Regions from separate parts of the Arthrobacter sp. V1I7 genome, predicted to be linked through region 1. Evidence: riboswitches for the same ligand, from Rfam matches in the RefSeq annotation. Region 1 holds a riboswitch; the other holds the start of a gene.
What was found. A riboswitch is a leader RNA that binds a small molecule or an ion and turns the genes downstream of it on or off. The one in region 1 is predicted to bind S-adenosylmethionine.
Positions count from the first base shown of each region.

Region 1 (7,004 bases):
GATCCCGCGATGTTCACCGTCAGGGTTGCCCAGGGCCAGTGCGGCCGCGGCCCGGGTCGGTGCGCGAACCAGGAGTCGACGGCGAACCGCAGCAGGGCGCCGGCCACCCCGAAGCCGCCGACCAGCAGCGCGGTGATCATTCAGACACCGGCTCTCAGATCGGCGAGCGCCTTGCCGGTCTTCCAACCGGCCGCGGCGGCCCCGAGTCCCAGCACCAGGGAGAGCCCAAGATAGGCGAGCCAGGTGCCGTGCAATCCGCCGCGGAACTGCTGGTCCACCGAGAAGACGACCGCCGAAAAGGTGGTGAAGGAACCCAGCAGCCCGGGTCCCAGTCCGGCACGGAGCCAGAAGGCGGTCCTGGGCCGCGCGATCCAGAGGGTGGTGAGAGTGGCGAGGACGAAGCTGCCGGCGACGTTGATCACCAGGGTGGTCCACGGTACGTCGCCTGCCGTCTCAGGAAAGGCGAGGCCCGCACCGTAGCGCAGCTCCGTTCCGAGCAGGCCGCCGGCCGCGACGGCCACCCAGGCCCGCCAGTCTGGCAGGCCGGGACGGTTGCCTGTCCTGGCCTCGCCCAGCGTGCCGGGCATTCAGCGCTCTTCGACGCTGCAGCCGGCATGGGCGACCTCGCTGTGGACCCACAGTGCCGAAGCGACCTCCTCGGCGACGTCGACCTCACGGCCGCCGGTGCCGGAGCCGATGCGGACGACCAGCGCACCGCCGAACGGCCGTCGGCCGATGACCTCAATGGCGGCGTCCAGGTCGATTTCCTCGGCGGCAAGGTAGCGCAGCAGCTCGGGGTTCTCGTCGCTGATCCTGGTGATCCGGCCGGTGTGGCCGTCGTCCAGCTCGTTCATCCGGTGGGCCGCCGGCATCAACACCGAGCCGTCAGCGGCAGGGATCGGGTCGCCGTGCGGGTCCCGGACCGGGTTGCCCAGCTTGGCGGCCATGCGTTCAATGAAGGTGTCCGAGACCGCGTGCTCCAGCAGTTCGGCCTCATCGTGGACCTCGTCCCAGCGGTAGCCCAGCTCCTGGACGAGGAAGGTTTCGATCAGCCGGTGACGGCGGACCATCAGCAGGGCCAGCCGGACGCCGTCGGCCGTCAGCGTGATCGCGCTGTAGGGCTGGTGGTCGACCAGGCCCTGGTCCTTGAGCTTGCGGACCATTTCGGAAACCGAGGAATTGGCAACGCCCAGCCGTTGGGCCAGCTGCGAGGAGGTGATGGGCTTGTCCTGCCACTCCGTGAAGGAGTAGATGACCTTGACATAGTCCTCGATGGAGGAGGATGGCGGGCTGGTCTTCACAGCCACAAGCCTACCGTCAGGCAGCCACGGATCAGGCCCGGAGGGCCCGCCAGGTCTGGGTCCGGTAGGGCAGCGGAAGCACCTCGTCGGGGGCGTGGCCCAGGTGCTCGTGCAGGTACCAGCCGAGGTTGGCCAGCACCTTGGCCCGCGTCGCCTCGCCGGCGGCAAGGTAGTAGCTCCGGGACTTTGCCAGGTCCAGAATGTCGGCAGTGGTCACCGGATCTTCCCAGCGGGTCAGGTGGCTCTCGAGGCCGGTGAACTCGGGCCCCAGGGGCGGCTTGAAGTGGGGTTTGTGGACGTCGCCGGCGTGCATGATCCGGGAGAGCCGGTGAACCCACGGAACGGACGTGTCCAGCTGGTTCCAGACCAGCCCCAGGACGCCGTGCGGGCGGAGGATCCGGGCGGTCTCGGTGCTGGCGCGGAGCGGATCGCACCAGTGCCAGGCCTGCGCGACGGTCACCAGGTCGAAGGCTTCCGCGGCCAGCCCCGTGTCTTCGGCGGTGCCTTCGACGGCGGCCACGCCCGGCAGCGTCCGCCGGAGCTGCTCCAGCATGTCGGCGGAAGGGTCGACGGCGACAGTGTGCAGCCCGCGTTCGACCAGGAGGGCCGTGAACTTTCCCGTCCCGGCCCCGATGTCCGCTGCGTCGTTCGCGCCGGCGGGGATCAGCCAGTCTGCCGACTCGCCGGGATAGCCCGGCCGGGCGCGCTCGTAGTGCGCGCCGCCGTCCTGGAAACTCTGCCCGAGCTCCTGGCGTCGCTCGGAGTGCAGTTTAGGGCCACCGTGCAGTTTAGGGCCACTGTGCAGTCTCAGGCCACCGGGTGCCACGTGCGATCTCCTTCGGGCAAGGTCTGGTGGGTACCTTTCGAATGTACCGCATGCGGACCAGCCCGCGTTTCCTGCCTTAGTCCACCTCGGCGCACGGCGCGGCGCCGGCCGTACCCGGGGTGTTCGGTGCCCAGTGCGGGTAGCTGCGGTTGTCATTCGACGGAACCCAGCGGCCCGCGTCGACGACGTAGTCCCAGCCGAGGCCGGTCTGCCGCAGCTCCTGGATTCCGGCCAGGAGCCGCTGCGCGTCCTCGAGCCGCGAGCCGACGCCGAAGCTGGCCCGCAGCGATCCGGAGGGCAGGCCCAGCCGCTTGAGCAGCGGGTGGGCGCAGAACCGGCCGTCGCGCAGGCCGATGCCGTGTTCGGCGGACAGGTACGCGGCCACCAGTCCGGCGTCGTAGCCTTCCACCGAAAAGTTGACGACGCCGATCGTGCCGGCGCCCTGGCCGCGGTCTTCAGCGTCGGTGTCCGCGAAGATCTGGTGCACCGTCACGCCGTCGATCCGTCGAAGGCCCTCGACGAGGAAGGAACGGATTGCGTTCTCGTGGGCGTGCCACTGTGTCTGGTCCAGGGCCGCGATGACCTGGGTGGCCTTGGCCAGGGCGGCGGCGCCGAGGACGTTGGGCGAACCGCCCTCGTGCCGCGCCGGGCCGGTGGTCCAGCTGACGGTGTCGAGCCGGGCGTCGCTGACCGCGCCGCCGCCGGCCAGGTGCGGGGTGCCGGCGTCCAGCCAGTCGGGGCGGCCCACCAGCACGCCGGCACCGAACGGCGCGTAGAGCTTGTGGCCGGAAAAGGCGAGGTAGTCGACGTCGTCGGCGGCGATGTCGATGCGCCGGTGCGGGGGCCAGCTGGGCGGCGTCCACGACGATCCGGGCGCCGTACTCGTGGGCCAGGGCGGCCAGGGCGCGGACCGGCAGGATCTCTCCGGTGACGTTGGAGGCGCCGGTGACGGCGAGCAGGCTGACGCCGCCGTCCGCGAGCTGCCCGCGCAGCTTTTCGAGGGTCTCCGCAATCGTGGGGGCGGCCACGACGCTGCGGTGCGGCACCGTCTGCCATGGCAGCAGGTTGGCGTGGTGTTCGATATCGAGGTAGAGGACCTCGCCGGTGTGCCGGCCGTTTTCGACCGGCAGGCAGCCGGCCAGCAGGTTCAGCGAGTCGGTGGTGTTGCGGGTGAAGATCACGGAGTCGTCGGCACGTCCGCTGACAAACTCACGGACGATGTTGCGGGCGTTCTCGTAGACCGACGTGCTGATCTGCGAGGCGTAGCCGGCGCCGCGGTGGACGCTGGCGTAGTACGGCAGGATCTCGTTCAGGTAGGCCGACACGACGGACAGGGCGGGGGCGGAGGCTCCGTAGTCCAGGTTGGCGTAGCGGACGTGGCCGCCCTGGATCAGCGGCGCCTGGATCTCCGCCCCGGTGACCGCGGCGAGCGGCTGGCCGGCAACGGCGAAGCGGTCGCTGAGTGCCGCCTCCGTCGCGGAGCCGAAACCGGGGGTGGCGGGAAAAGTTGCAGTAGTCATGGGACCTCGCTCGAAAAAGGATCCCGTGCACCGGTGATCCGCGCTTGCCGGGTCCGTTCCGGACCGGCCAGGTCGTCACCCGGGGCACCCCACCGCGAATGGAGGGTTGCCGGCCAGCAAACCGGGGTTTAGCGCTGGCACTCGTGACCTGCTTCGAGCGTAGGACATCCCTGCCGCCGGAGAAAAGGCGGGCAGGAATGTGAAGCGTTTTGTTACGCCCTTTGCATCCCGGGCGGCACCTGGGCCGGTTGCGCAGCGCCGGCTACGGCGACGGGCCTCATCGGGCTGCCGAGCTGAACCGTGAGGCCGAACAAGGCGTCCAAGGCTGCGGCGTATTCGTCCTGACGGCCCTCGGTGGCCAGTTCCCGGGCGCGGACCGCGGGGAGATAGAGCAGACGCCGGACCAGGCGCCGCAGGGCAAAATTCACCTCGTCCGCTGAGGCGCCGCAGCCGTGTTGTTTGCTGACGCGCTCCATTTCGAGGTCGAGGACCCGGTGGATGTGCCGGCGCAGCGCGACGACGGCGGCGTCGACGACCCGGCTCGCCTCCTGTTCCTCGAAGCGCAGCGCGGCCTGCCGGACCAAAGCGCGGGCGAGGCGAAGCACCTCGGCGTCCGCCGGGGGAGCCGCATGCTGTACCGATTCCAGCGTAATGAGTTCAATGCCTGGCAGCTCCGCCACCCGCGGATCGAAATCATGACTGGGGGCGAGATCGATGATGGTGAGCGGACGGGCCGTGTCCGCCCTCCAACGCAGCAGCGAGGCGGAATCGATGCGCGTCCCTGTGCCGCTGCAGCCGATGACGAGGTCCGCACGGGCCACGGCCGATGGCAGCTGCAGGGCCGAAAGGGCGGTCCCTCCCCGGGCAGCGACAAAGGCATCCGCGCGGCCGGATTGGGAAAAAACGGAGATGGCGGAACACTGCCGGCCCCTGAGAATCTCCGCGATACAGGCGGCGTAGGCTCCGGTCCCGAAGAGGACCACGGACACATCGGCCGGGCCCGGCTGACCGGATCCGGCGGCAAGGTCCAGGGCCACGGACGCTATGGACCTGCTGGCACTGCGGAGCGAAGTCTGGGCCCCCACGTCCTTGGCCGTGCGGGAGGCCGCCTGGAACAGCCGGCCCAGACGCCCGCTGACGGTACCCGCAGCCTGGGCATCGGCGAAGGACCGCCGGACCTGGCCGGCGACTTCGCGCTCACCCACGACAACCGAATCCAGGCCGGCTGCAACGGCGAAGAGATGCTCCGTGGCCGACGGACCCTGGACGTGCTCGAAGAGGGAGTCGAGCCGGGAACCGGGCAGGCCGGTGCAGAAGGAGAGAGTGACCAGCACTTCGGCGCGGGCGGTGTCCGCATATGCCGACGACGGGACCTCGCAGTAGATTTCGAAACGGTTGCAGGTGGACAGGACCACGGACCCGGAAATGGCGGCGCTGCTGGCCAGGAGGTGCGGAGCGAGCTCGGCGGAAGCGGCGTGCAGCCGGGCCGCGGATTCGATGTCCAGGTCACGGTACTTCGCGACGAGCACCAGCAGAGCGGGGCAGTCCGCGGAGTTCCGGAGTTCGGGATCCACGGGTAGAAACGTTTCAGGCACGGTTGCTCTCCTCCCAACAGATGCCCCCACTATCTGCAGTCCGGCGGTGAGTCCGCCGCCGTGGACAGCGTCATACAGGAGGCTTGGGGATTCCTTGAGGAGCCGGGCCAGCCGGGGAGCCCGGCCAGGAAAACAACGACGGCGGCTGCCCCGCCCTGGGAGCATCCGCCGTCGGCCGGGGGTTCGGCTTACAGCAGGTCGTCGAGGCCCGGGTTGAGCCGCTTGAGGACCTCCGAGTGCAGGATGGAGTTGGTCGCCAGGGCGTTGCCGCCGAAGGGCCCGTCCTCGCCCTCGAGGGAGGTGAAGCGGCCGCCGGCTTCCGTGACGATCGGGACCAGGGCTGCCATGTCGTACAGGTTCAGTTCCGGCTCGCAGGCGATGTCGACGGCGCCCTCCGCCACCAGGCAGTAGGACCAGAAGTCGCCGTAGGCGCGCGTGCGCCAGACTTCCTCGGTCAGGCCGATGAACTCGTCGAGGTTCCCGCGTTCCTTCCAGCCGCCCAGGCTCGAGTAGGACAGCGAGGCGTCCGAGAGCTCGGAGATGTTGGAGACTTTCAGCCGGGTCGCGGAAGCGAGCGAACGCCCGGTGTAGGCGCCCGCACCCTTGGCCGCCCACCAGCGCTTGCCCAGCGCCGGGGCGCTGACGACGCCGACGACCGGCTCGCCCTCGTCCACGAGGGCGATCAGGGTGGCCCAGACCGGGACACCCCGGACGAAGTTCTTGGTCCCGTCGATCGGGTCGATGATCCAGCGCCGGGAGCCGTGGCCGGAGCTGCCGAATTCCTCGCCGAGGACGGCATCGCGCGGCCGGGAGCGGGACAGCTGGCCGCGGATGGCTTCCTCGGCGGACTTGTCGGCATCGGTGACCGGGGTCAGGTCGGGCTTCGTTTCAATCCGAAGGTCGAGCGCCTTGAAGCGGCTCATGGTCTGGGAATCTACGGAATCTGCCAGTACATGGGCAAGGCGCAGGTCATCGTTATAGCTCGAAGCGGGTTGGCTCATGGTTCCAAGCTACCGCCAAAGCGGGCGGCCCGCCGGGAGGCCACGTTCCCGGAGGCTCAGGAAACGGTGCCGAGTTCCTTGACGTCCTGCGCTTCCATCCGCGGGTCCGTGCCCAGCAGGCGGCGCAGGGAGGCGAGCCGGGCCGGGCCGGACGGTCCCGCATGGCCTGCCGTCACCCAGGCGTCCACGCCGCAGTTGACGGCGCTGGCGTCATGCTTGCAGCCCCGCTCACAGGCGTCGGTGCCGGGCTCGAGGTCCGGGAAGGACCGCAGGATCCGGTCCGGATCCACATGCGCCAGGCCGAAGGAGCGGATACCGGGAGTGTCGATGATCCAGCTGCCGGCCGGCGCCTCGTTGACCTTAAGCGCCAGTGCCGAGGAGGAGGTGTGCCGGCCCCGGCCGGTCACCGCGTTGACGCCGCCGGTGGCGCGCTCGGCACCGGTGAGGGCGTTGACCATGGTGGACTTGCCGACGCCGGAGTGGCCGAGCATGACCGTCACCTTGCCGTCGAGGTGGCCGCGCAGCTGCGACACCGCGTCCTTGTCCAGCCGGGCGGACAGCCCGTCGTCCGAGCGTGCATCGATGCCGGAGGCGGCCGAATCCGCCGTCTTGCTGATGATGACCGGGAAGTCCAGGTGCCGGTAGTTGGCGAGCAGCTCGGCGGGATCCTTGACGTCGGCTTTGGTCACCAGCAGCAGCGGGTCGATGCCGGCGTCGTACGCCGCCACGAGGGCACGGTCGATGAACCCCGTCCGCGGCTC
Region 1 covers NZ_JAUSYS010000001.1:1,181,022-1,188,025, forward strand. Annotated here, with positions in the region: gene QFZ69_RS05580 (CrcB family protein) at 1-140, opposite strand, end outside; gene QFZ69_RS05585 (CrcB family protein) at 141-587, opposite strand; gene QFZ69_RS05590 (metal-dependent transcriptional regulator) at 588-1,301, opposite strand; gene QFZ69_RS05595 (class I SAM-dependent methyltransferase) at 1,333-2,127, opposite strand; partial or broken gene QFZ69_RS05600 (aminotransferase class V-fold PLP-dependent enzyme) at 2,204-3,647, opposite strand; SAM riboswitch class IV at 3,683-3,796, opposite strand; gene QFZ69_RS05605 (glutamyl-tRNA reductase) at 3,860-5,242, opposite strand; gene hisN (histidinol-phosphatase) at 5,431-6,243, opposite strand; gene QFZ69_RS05615 (ribosome small subunit-dependent GTPase A) at 6,300-7,004, opposite strand, start outside.

Region 2 (7,004 bases), 1.9 Mb from region 1:
GGGCCAGCCAGTTGACGGCGACATCTTCCAGCGGCTTCTCCACCGGTTCGCCCAGCCACTCCGTGACGCGGTCCGCCGAGCCGGCGATGGTCAGCGCAGTCATCTTGACGTCGCTCGGGTAGGCGTTGGACGGGTGCAGTTCCGGATCGCCCTCCCACTTGAGCATGTAGGGAACCTGGGGATCGGCGATGAGCCCCAGGATGCCGATCTGCTTCCAGACAAGCTCGCGGCCGTCGGGGAACTTCCGGTTGCCGTTGACGGCGGCGCGGCCGAGCCGGTCCTCGAACGGTGCCAGGTCGTCAACCTCGACGCACCAGCCCATCCAGCCGCCGCCAGATTCGGAGCGGGCGCGTACGGCCTGGCCGAACGGAGCCTTGTCCGAGGCGGGGTGGTTCAGGACCTCGACGACTTCGAGGTATTTGTGTCCCGCGAGGGGGATGATCATGTTGCGGGTCCCGAAGCGGGGGTGTACTCCGCCCTTCACGGCGTCGACGCCGAGGGCAGTTGCAATACGTTCGGTGGTGGCTGCCAAGCCATCTCGTTCACAGGCGTAAGAGACGTGATCCATGCGCATGCCCTCATCTTGGCACTTTGTGATGGGGCTCTCAGCTTAGGTGACCCTAAGTGAGGTGGGATGCCGTTTTGACGGTGTCGGACTGCCTGGCTGCGTGCGGCCAATCATGGCGGCCGGACGAAGACCGGACCAGGACCGGAGCGCAGACTTCATCTTCGTCACAAAGCTATCCAGGGCCCGCAAGCCGTTCCTACACTGAAGCCAGGTCATGAGTGCCAGCGGACAGCCCCGGCTCGCTGGCCGGCAACCCTCGTTTCGCGGTGGGGTGCCCCGGGTGAAGACCTGGCCGTCCGGCACCCGCCGGCCGGCAAGCGCGGCGCCTGCACCGACCCGGGCCGACGGTCTCCGGGGCGGCCTGTGCCCGGTCCTGAGGAGTATCCCGATGTCCAACGCCTGGTCCTTTGAAACCCGCCAGATCCACGCCGGCCAGCAGCCGGACAGTGCCACCGGCGCCCGTTCCCTGCCCATCTACCAGACGACGTCGTTCGTGTTTCCCAGCGCCGAAAGCGCAGCCAATCGCTTCGCGCTCGCCGAACTTGCGCCGATCTACACCCGGATCGGCAATCCCACCCAGGATGCCGTGGAGCAGCGGGTGGCGAGCCTGGAGGGCGGACTCGGGGCGCTGCTGCTCAGCTCCGGCCAGGCCGCCGAGACCTTCGCGATCCTCAACATCGCGGAAGCCGGTGACCATGTCGTCGCCAGCCCCAGCCTGTACGGCGGAACTTACAACCTGCTGGCCCATACGCTGAAGAAATTCGGGATCTCCGTGACGTTCGTGGAGGATCCGGACAATCTGGAGCAGTGGCGCGGTGCGGTCCGGCCCAACACGAAACTGTTCTTCGGCGAGGTGGTCTCCAACCCGCGCCAGGACGTCCTCGACATTGAGGGAATTTCCGCCGTGGCCCACGACGCCGGCGTGCCGCTGATCGTGGACAACACCCTCTCCACGCCCTACCTGATCCGCCCGATCGAGTGGGGTGCGGACATCGTGGTGCACTCCGCCACCAAGTACCTCGGCGGCCACGGCGCCGCGATCGCTGGCGTCATTGTCGACTCCGGCAACTTCGACTTCGGCGCCGAGCCGGAGCGGTTCCCGGGCTTCAACACCCCCGACCCGACCTACAACGGCATCGTCTACGCGCGGGACCTCGGCAAGGACGGCGCGCTCGGCGCAAACCTCTCCTACATCCTCAAGGCGCGCGTCCAGCTGCTGCGCGACCTGGGCTCCGCCGTCTCGCCGTTCAACGCCTTCCTCATCGCCCAGGGCATCGAGACCCTGAGCCTGCGCGTCGAGCGCCACGTTGCCAACGCCACCAGGGTCGCCGAATGGCTCGAAGCCCGGGCCGACGTCGAATCGGTTGCCTACGCCGGGCTGCCATCCAGCCCCTGGTATGAGCGCGGCCGCAAGTATGGGCCTAAAGGCACCGGAGCCGTGGTCTCGTTCATTCTCGCCGGGGGAGCGGAGGCCGGCCAGCGCTTCGTCGATGCCCTTGAGCTGCACTCCCACGTGGCGAACATCGGCGACGTGCGTTCGCTGGTCATCCACCCGGCCTCCACCACCCACAGCCAGCTCTCGCCCGAACAGCAGACCATCGCAGGCGTCCATCCGGGCCTGGTCCGGCTTTCCGTGGGACTGGAGCACATTGACGACATCCTCGCCGACCTCGACGCCGGCTTCCGCGCGGCCAAGGCCGGCTGATTCGCCGGTTTCCGGTGCCGCGGCCGCGCGCTGGGGCACCGGAACCAGGCCGGGAGTCACATAGCCGTCACAATCTTCGCCACAACGGCGCAACGTTTCGTAAACTCGAGGCAGGTCATGAGTGCCAGTGACAGCCCCGGCTTGCTGGCCGGCAACCCTCCTTTTGCGGCGGGGTGCCCCGGGTGAAGACCTGGCCTGCCGGTCTGCCGACGGCGGGCAAGCGCGAAGTGAGGTCCCACATGACGATTGCCGCCACCCGCACGGGTGCACCCATAAGCATCACCGCCGACACGCCGGCCAGCCGCCCAGCAGCGGTGGCAGGTCCTGGCACCGTTCCTGACGGGACGGTGCAATATCTCCGGATCGGTGACCTTGAGCTCGAGTCCGGCTCCCGGCTGCCCGATGTCACCCTCGCCTATGAAACCTGGGGAACCCTCAACGCGGACCGCTCCAACGCGGTGCTGATCGAGCATGCGCTCACCGGCGACACCCACGTCACCCGCGGTGCCAGCGAGGAGCCCGGCTGGTGGGAACAGCTCGCCGGCCCCGGAGCCCCAGTGGACACCGACCGGTACTTCGTGGTCTCCATCAACATCCTGGGCGGCTGCTACGGCTCCACCGGGCCCTCCACGACCGCTCCGGACGGAAAACCCTGGGGCTCCCGGTTCCCGCTGGTGACCCTGCGCGACACCACGGCAGCCGAAGCCCGGCTGGCGGACGCCCTCGGCATCCGGAGCTGGTACGCGGTCCTGGGCGGATCCCTCGGCGGGGCCCGCGCCCTGGAGTGGGCCGTGACCTTCCCGGAGCGGGTCCGGCGCTGCGCCGTGATTTCCATCGGAGCCAGCAGCACCGCCGAACAGATCGCTTTCGCCCAGGCCCAGACGCTCGCCATCCGCCAGGATCCCGGCTTCAACGGCGGGGACTACTACGGCGGCCCGGGACCCGAGGCGGGCCTTGCCCTGGCACGGCGCATCGCGCACATCACCTACCGCTCCGCGGCCGAGCTGGACGGACGCTTCGGCCGGAATGCCCAGGAATCAGAGGCCCCGTTGCAGGCCGGGTCGCTGTCCGGCCGGGGCCGTTACCAGGTGGAAAGCTACCTCGACCACCAGGGCAACAAACTCGTCCGGCGATTCGACGCGAACAGCTATATCGCCATCACCGAGGCCCTCATGAGCCACGACGTCAGCCGCGGCCGCGGGGCACTCGAGGAGGCCCTGGCGCCGTCCACGGCGGAGTTCCTGGTGGCAGCCGTGGACTCGGACCGGCTGTATTTCCCGGCCCAGTCCCGCGCCCTCGCGGAGGCCCTGCCCGGGACCGTGGAGGTGCAGGTGATCCAGGCACCGATCGGCCACGACGGTTTCCTGACCGAGATCGGCCAGCTCAACGGGCAGCTCCGGGAGAACTTCTTCGGCTAGGCCCTGCCCTAAAACCGCCACCGCTTCAAGCAAAACGGGCGAACTTGTGCATTTTTGCAGACGCGCTCTGCACTAATGGCCGTTGAGGCTGAGGCCGGGAGGGACCATACTCGTTGAGAATGACGCCGGGTGGTCCAAATCACAGGCGTCGTCCTCCCGCTGGTCCATAGTGTGTCGACGGAGACACCGAAGGAGTCGAAATGAGCACGCAAAACGCCGCCAGGCGCCCCGAAGAGCCCGACGTCAAGTCGTCCGGCCTGAGGAAGGTGGTGACGGCCTCCATGGCCGGCACCGTTGTTGAATGGTACGAGTTCTTCCTCTATGCCTCGGCCGCTACCCTCGTCTTCGGCAAGCTGTTCTTCCCGAATTCCGGCACCGAGCTGGACGGCATCATTGCCGCCTTCGTGACGTACGCCGTCGGCTTCGTGGCCCGCCCCATCGGCGGCATCGTCTTCGGCCACTTCGGCGACAAGTTCGGCCGCAAGCAGCTCCTCCAGCTCAGCATCATCCTGGTCGGCGTCGCTACCTTCGCCATGGGCTGCCTCCCGACGTTCCAGCAGATCGGCTACTGGGCGCCGGCCCTGCTCGTCTTCCTCCGCTTCGTCCAGGGCTTCGCCGTCGGCGGCGAATGGGGCGGCGCGGTCCTCCTCGTGGCCGAGCACAGCCCCAGCAAGTCCCGCGGCTTCTGGTCCTCCTGGCCGCAGTCCGCAGTTCCGATGGGCAACCTGCTCGCCACCGGTGTGCTTTTCGCGCTGTCCTCGCTGCTCTCTCCCGCCGAATTCCTCAGCTGGGGCTGGCGCGTGGCGTTCTGGCTCTCCGCCGTGATCGTGATCGTCGGCTACTACATCCGCACCAAGGTCCAGGACGCCCCCATCTTCCTGGAGGCCCGCAAGGAAGTTGTCGTTGAGCACAAGGGCTATGGCGTCGCCGAGGTCTTCCGCCGCTACCCGCGCGGCGTCTTCACCGCCATGGGCCTGCGCTTCGCGGAGAACATCCTCTACTACCTCGTGGTCACCTTCTCCATCACCTACCTGAAGATCATCGTCCAGACCGACACGTCCCGGATCCTGCTGCTCCTGCTGATCGCGCACTTCATCCACTTCTGCGCGGTGCCGATGGTCGGCAAGCTCTCGGACGCCTACGGCCGCAAGCCGGTCTACATGGCCGGCGCCATCCTCGGCGGCACCTGGGGCTTCTTCGCCTTCCCGATGATGGACACCAAGAACGACCTCATCATCCTGGCCGCCATCACCATCGGCCTGCTGTTCCATGCCCTCATGTACGCCGGGCAGCCGGCCATCATGGCGGAGATGTTCCCGACCCGGATGCGCTACTCCGGCGTCTCGCTCGGCTACCAGGTCACCTCGATCGTGGCCGGTTCGCTGGCTCCGATCATCGCCACCGCGCTGCTGAGCCAGTTCAAGTCCTCCGTACCGGTGGCGCTCTACCTCCTCGGCGCCTGCATGGTGACCGTCTTCGCGGTGTTCATGCTCAAGGAAACCCGCGGGATCTCGCTCCACGACGTCGACGCCGCCGATGCCCAGGGCACCGCGGACCTGCTTGCCACCGGCAAGAAATAATCGGCAAGAAATGAACGGCAAAAACAGCAGTCAGGAAGTAGCAGCCAGGAAGTAACCAGCAGCCGGTAACTTCCAACAGACGACAACAGCCCTTGTCCCCGTTCCGCGGGGACGAGGGCTGTTGTTGTCGGGTTGCGGTTTCCTCGTCGCACGGCCTCAGCCGGCGAGCACTGCCTGGCGTTCGGAAATCTCGATCCGGACCGCCTCGATCACGGCCTGCACGGGGGCGGAGCGCAGCGATTCCGAGCGTGCCACCGCCCAGATGGGAAGCTGGCGCTGGAAGTCGTCGGGCAGGACCGGCAGGAAGTCCGGGTTCCCCACCACCATGAAATTGGGCAGCAGCCCGATACCCGCGCCGCGTCGGACGGCCTCGAGCTGGGCGAAGATGCTGGTGGCCTGGAAACTGTTGCGCGGCACCGGGAGCTGGGTTGAGCGGTGGCCGAGTTCCGCAACCTGGAGCGCGGACTCCACGTAGGAGACAAAACCGTGCTGCCGGACGTCGTCGAGCGTGAGCGGCAGTCCGCGCTCCCGGGCGTACTGCGGGCTGGCGTAGAGCCGCAGAAAGTAGTTGCTCAGGAAAATGGTCTGCGCATTGGTCACGTCCAGGTTCCCTACCACCACTTCAAGGTCCACTCCGGAGCGGTTCTGGCTGACCTTACGGGTGGCGCTGAGAATCTCCACGTTGAGCAGGGGATGTTCCTGCTGCAGGCGCACGAGCGCCGGAGCGACGAAAGCGGCACCGAAACCGTCCGGCGTCGCGATCCGGACCATGCCCGCCAGCAGATCTCCGGTCCGGGCGATGGTGCTGGACAGCGCTCCCAGCGTGCCCTCGATGGCTTCCGCCGCGGCGACCGCCTGGCTGCCGAGCTCGGTCAGCTCCCAGCCGTGCGGGCTCCGCTCCAGGGTGCGCCCGCCAAGCTGCTTGTCCAGGGCGAGGATCCGGCGGGAGATGGTCGTGTGGGTGGTGCCCAGTGTCTCCGCGACCGCATTGAACCGACCCAGCCGGGCGACGGTCAGCAGGATCAGCAGGTCATCGGGGCTCGGAAGCCGCCTCAAGTCCACAAGAATTCTCCTCCGGTACATCATGTGCATCCATGCACATGCCATCTGTAGTTTTTTGCCTTGATTGCACTGTAACAGGATGTGATGCTGGACACGGAACACGAATTCGGCGCACGAGGATCGCGCAGCAGCAGACAAAGCAAAGGAGCTTATGCCATGGCAGTAATCGCTTGGATCGGACTGGGGAACATGGGCGGGTCCATGTCGGTGAATCTGGCGAAGGCCGGGCACGAGGTCAGGGGCTTCGACCTCAACGCGGAGGCCGTCGCGGCCGCCGAAGCAGGTGGCGTGAAGCCGGCCGGCAGCATCGCCGGGGCTGTCGAGGGCGCCGACGTCGTGTTCACGATGCTGCCCAAGGGTGAGCACGCCCGCGCCGTGTACCTGGGCGAGGACGGCGTCCTGGCCCACGCGGACACCCGGACGCTCCTGGTGGACTCCTCCACGATCGATATCGCCTCCGCGCAGGCGCTGCACGACGCCGCGGCTGCCGCCGGCTTCCGCTTCGTCGATGCCCCGGTCTCCGGCGGCATGAGCGGCGCGAAGGCGGCAACCCTGACCTTCATGATCGGCGGCGAGGCAGGCGCCGTCGCCGAGGCCACCGAATACATCCGTCCGATGGCGGCGAACATCATCCCGACCGGCGGCGCGACCACCGGCCAGGCCGCGAAGAT
Region 2 covers NZ_JAUSYS010000001.1:3,098,145-3,105,148, reverse strand. Annotated here, with positions in the region: gene QFZ69_RS14320 (VOC family protein) at 1-574, opposite strand, end outside; SAM riboswitch class IV at 779-894, shown strand; gene QFZ69_RS14315 (bifunctional o-acetylhomoserine/o-acetylserine sulfhydrylase) at 957-2,273, shown strand; SAM riboswitch class IV at 2,387-2,502, shown strand; gene QFZ69_RS14310 (homoserine O-acetyltransferase) at 2,513-3,691, shown strand; gene QFZ69_RS14305 (MFS transporter) at 3,892-5,271, shown strand; gene QFZ69_RS14300 (LysR family transcriptional regulator) at 5,428-6,327, opposite strand; gene mmsB (3-hydroxyisobutyrate dehydrogenase) at 6,490-7,004, shown strand, end outside.
Region 2: linked by a shared signal. The riboswitch ahead of QFZ69_RS14310 (homoserine O-acetyltransferase) and the one ahead of QFZ69_RS05600 (aminotransferase class V-fold PLP-dependent enzyme) in region 1 are both predicted to bind S-adenosylmethionine.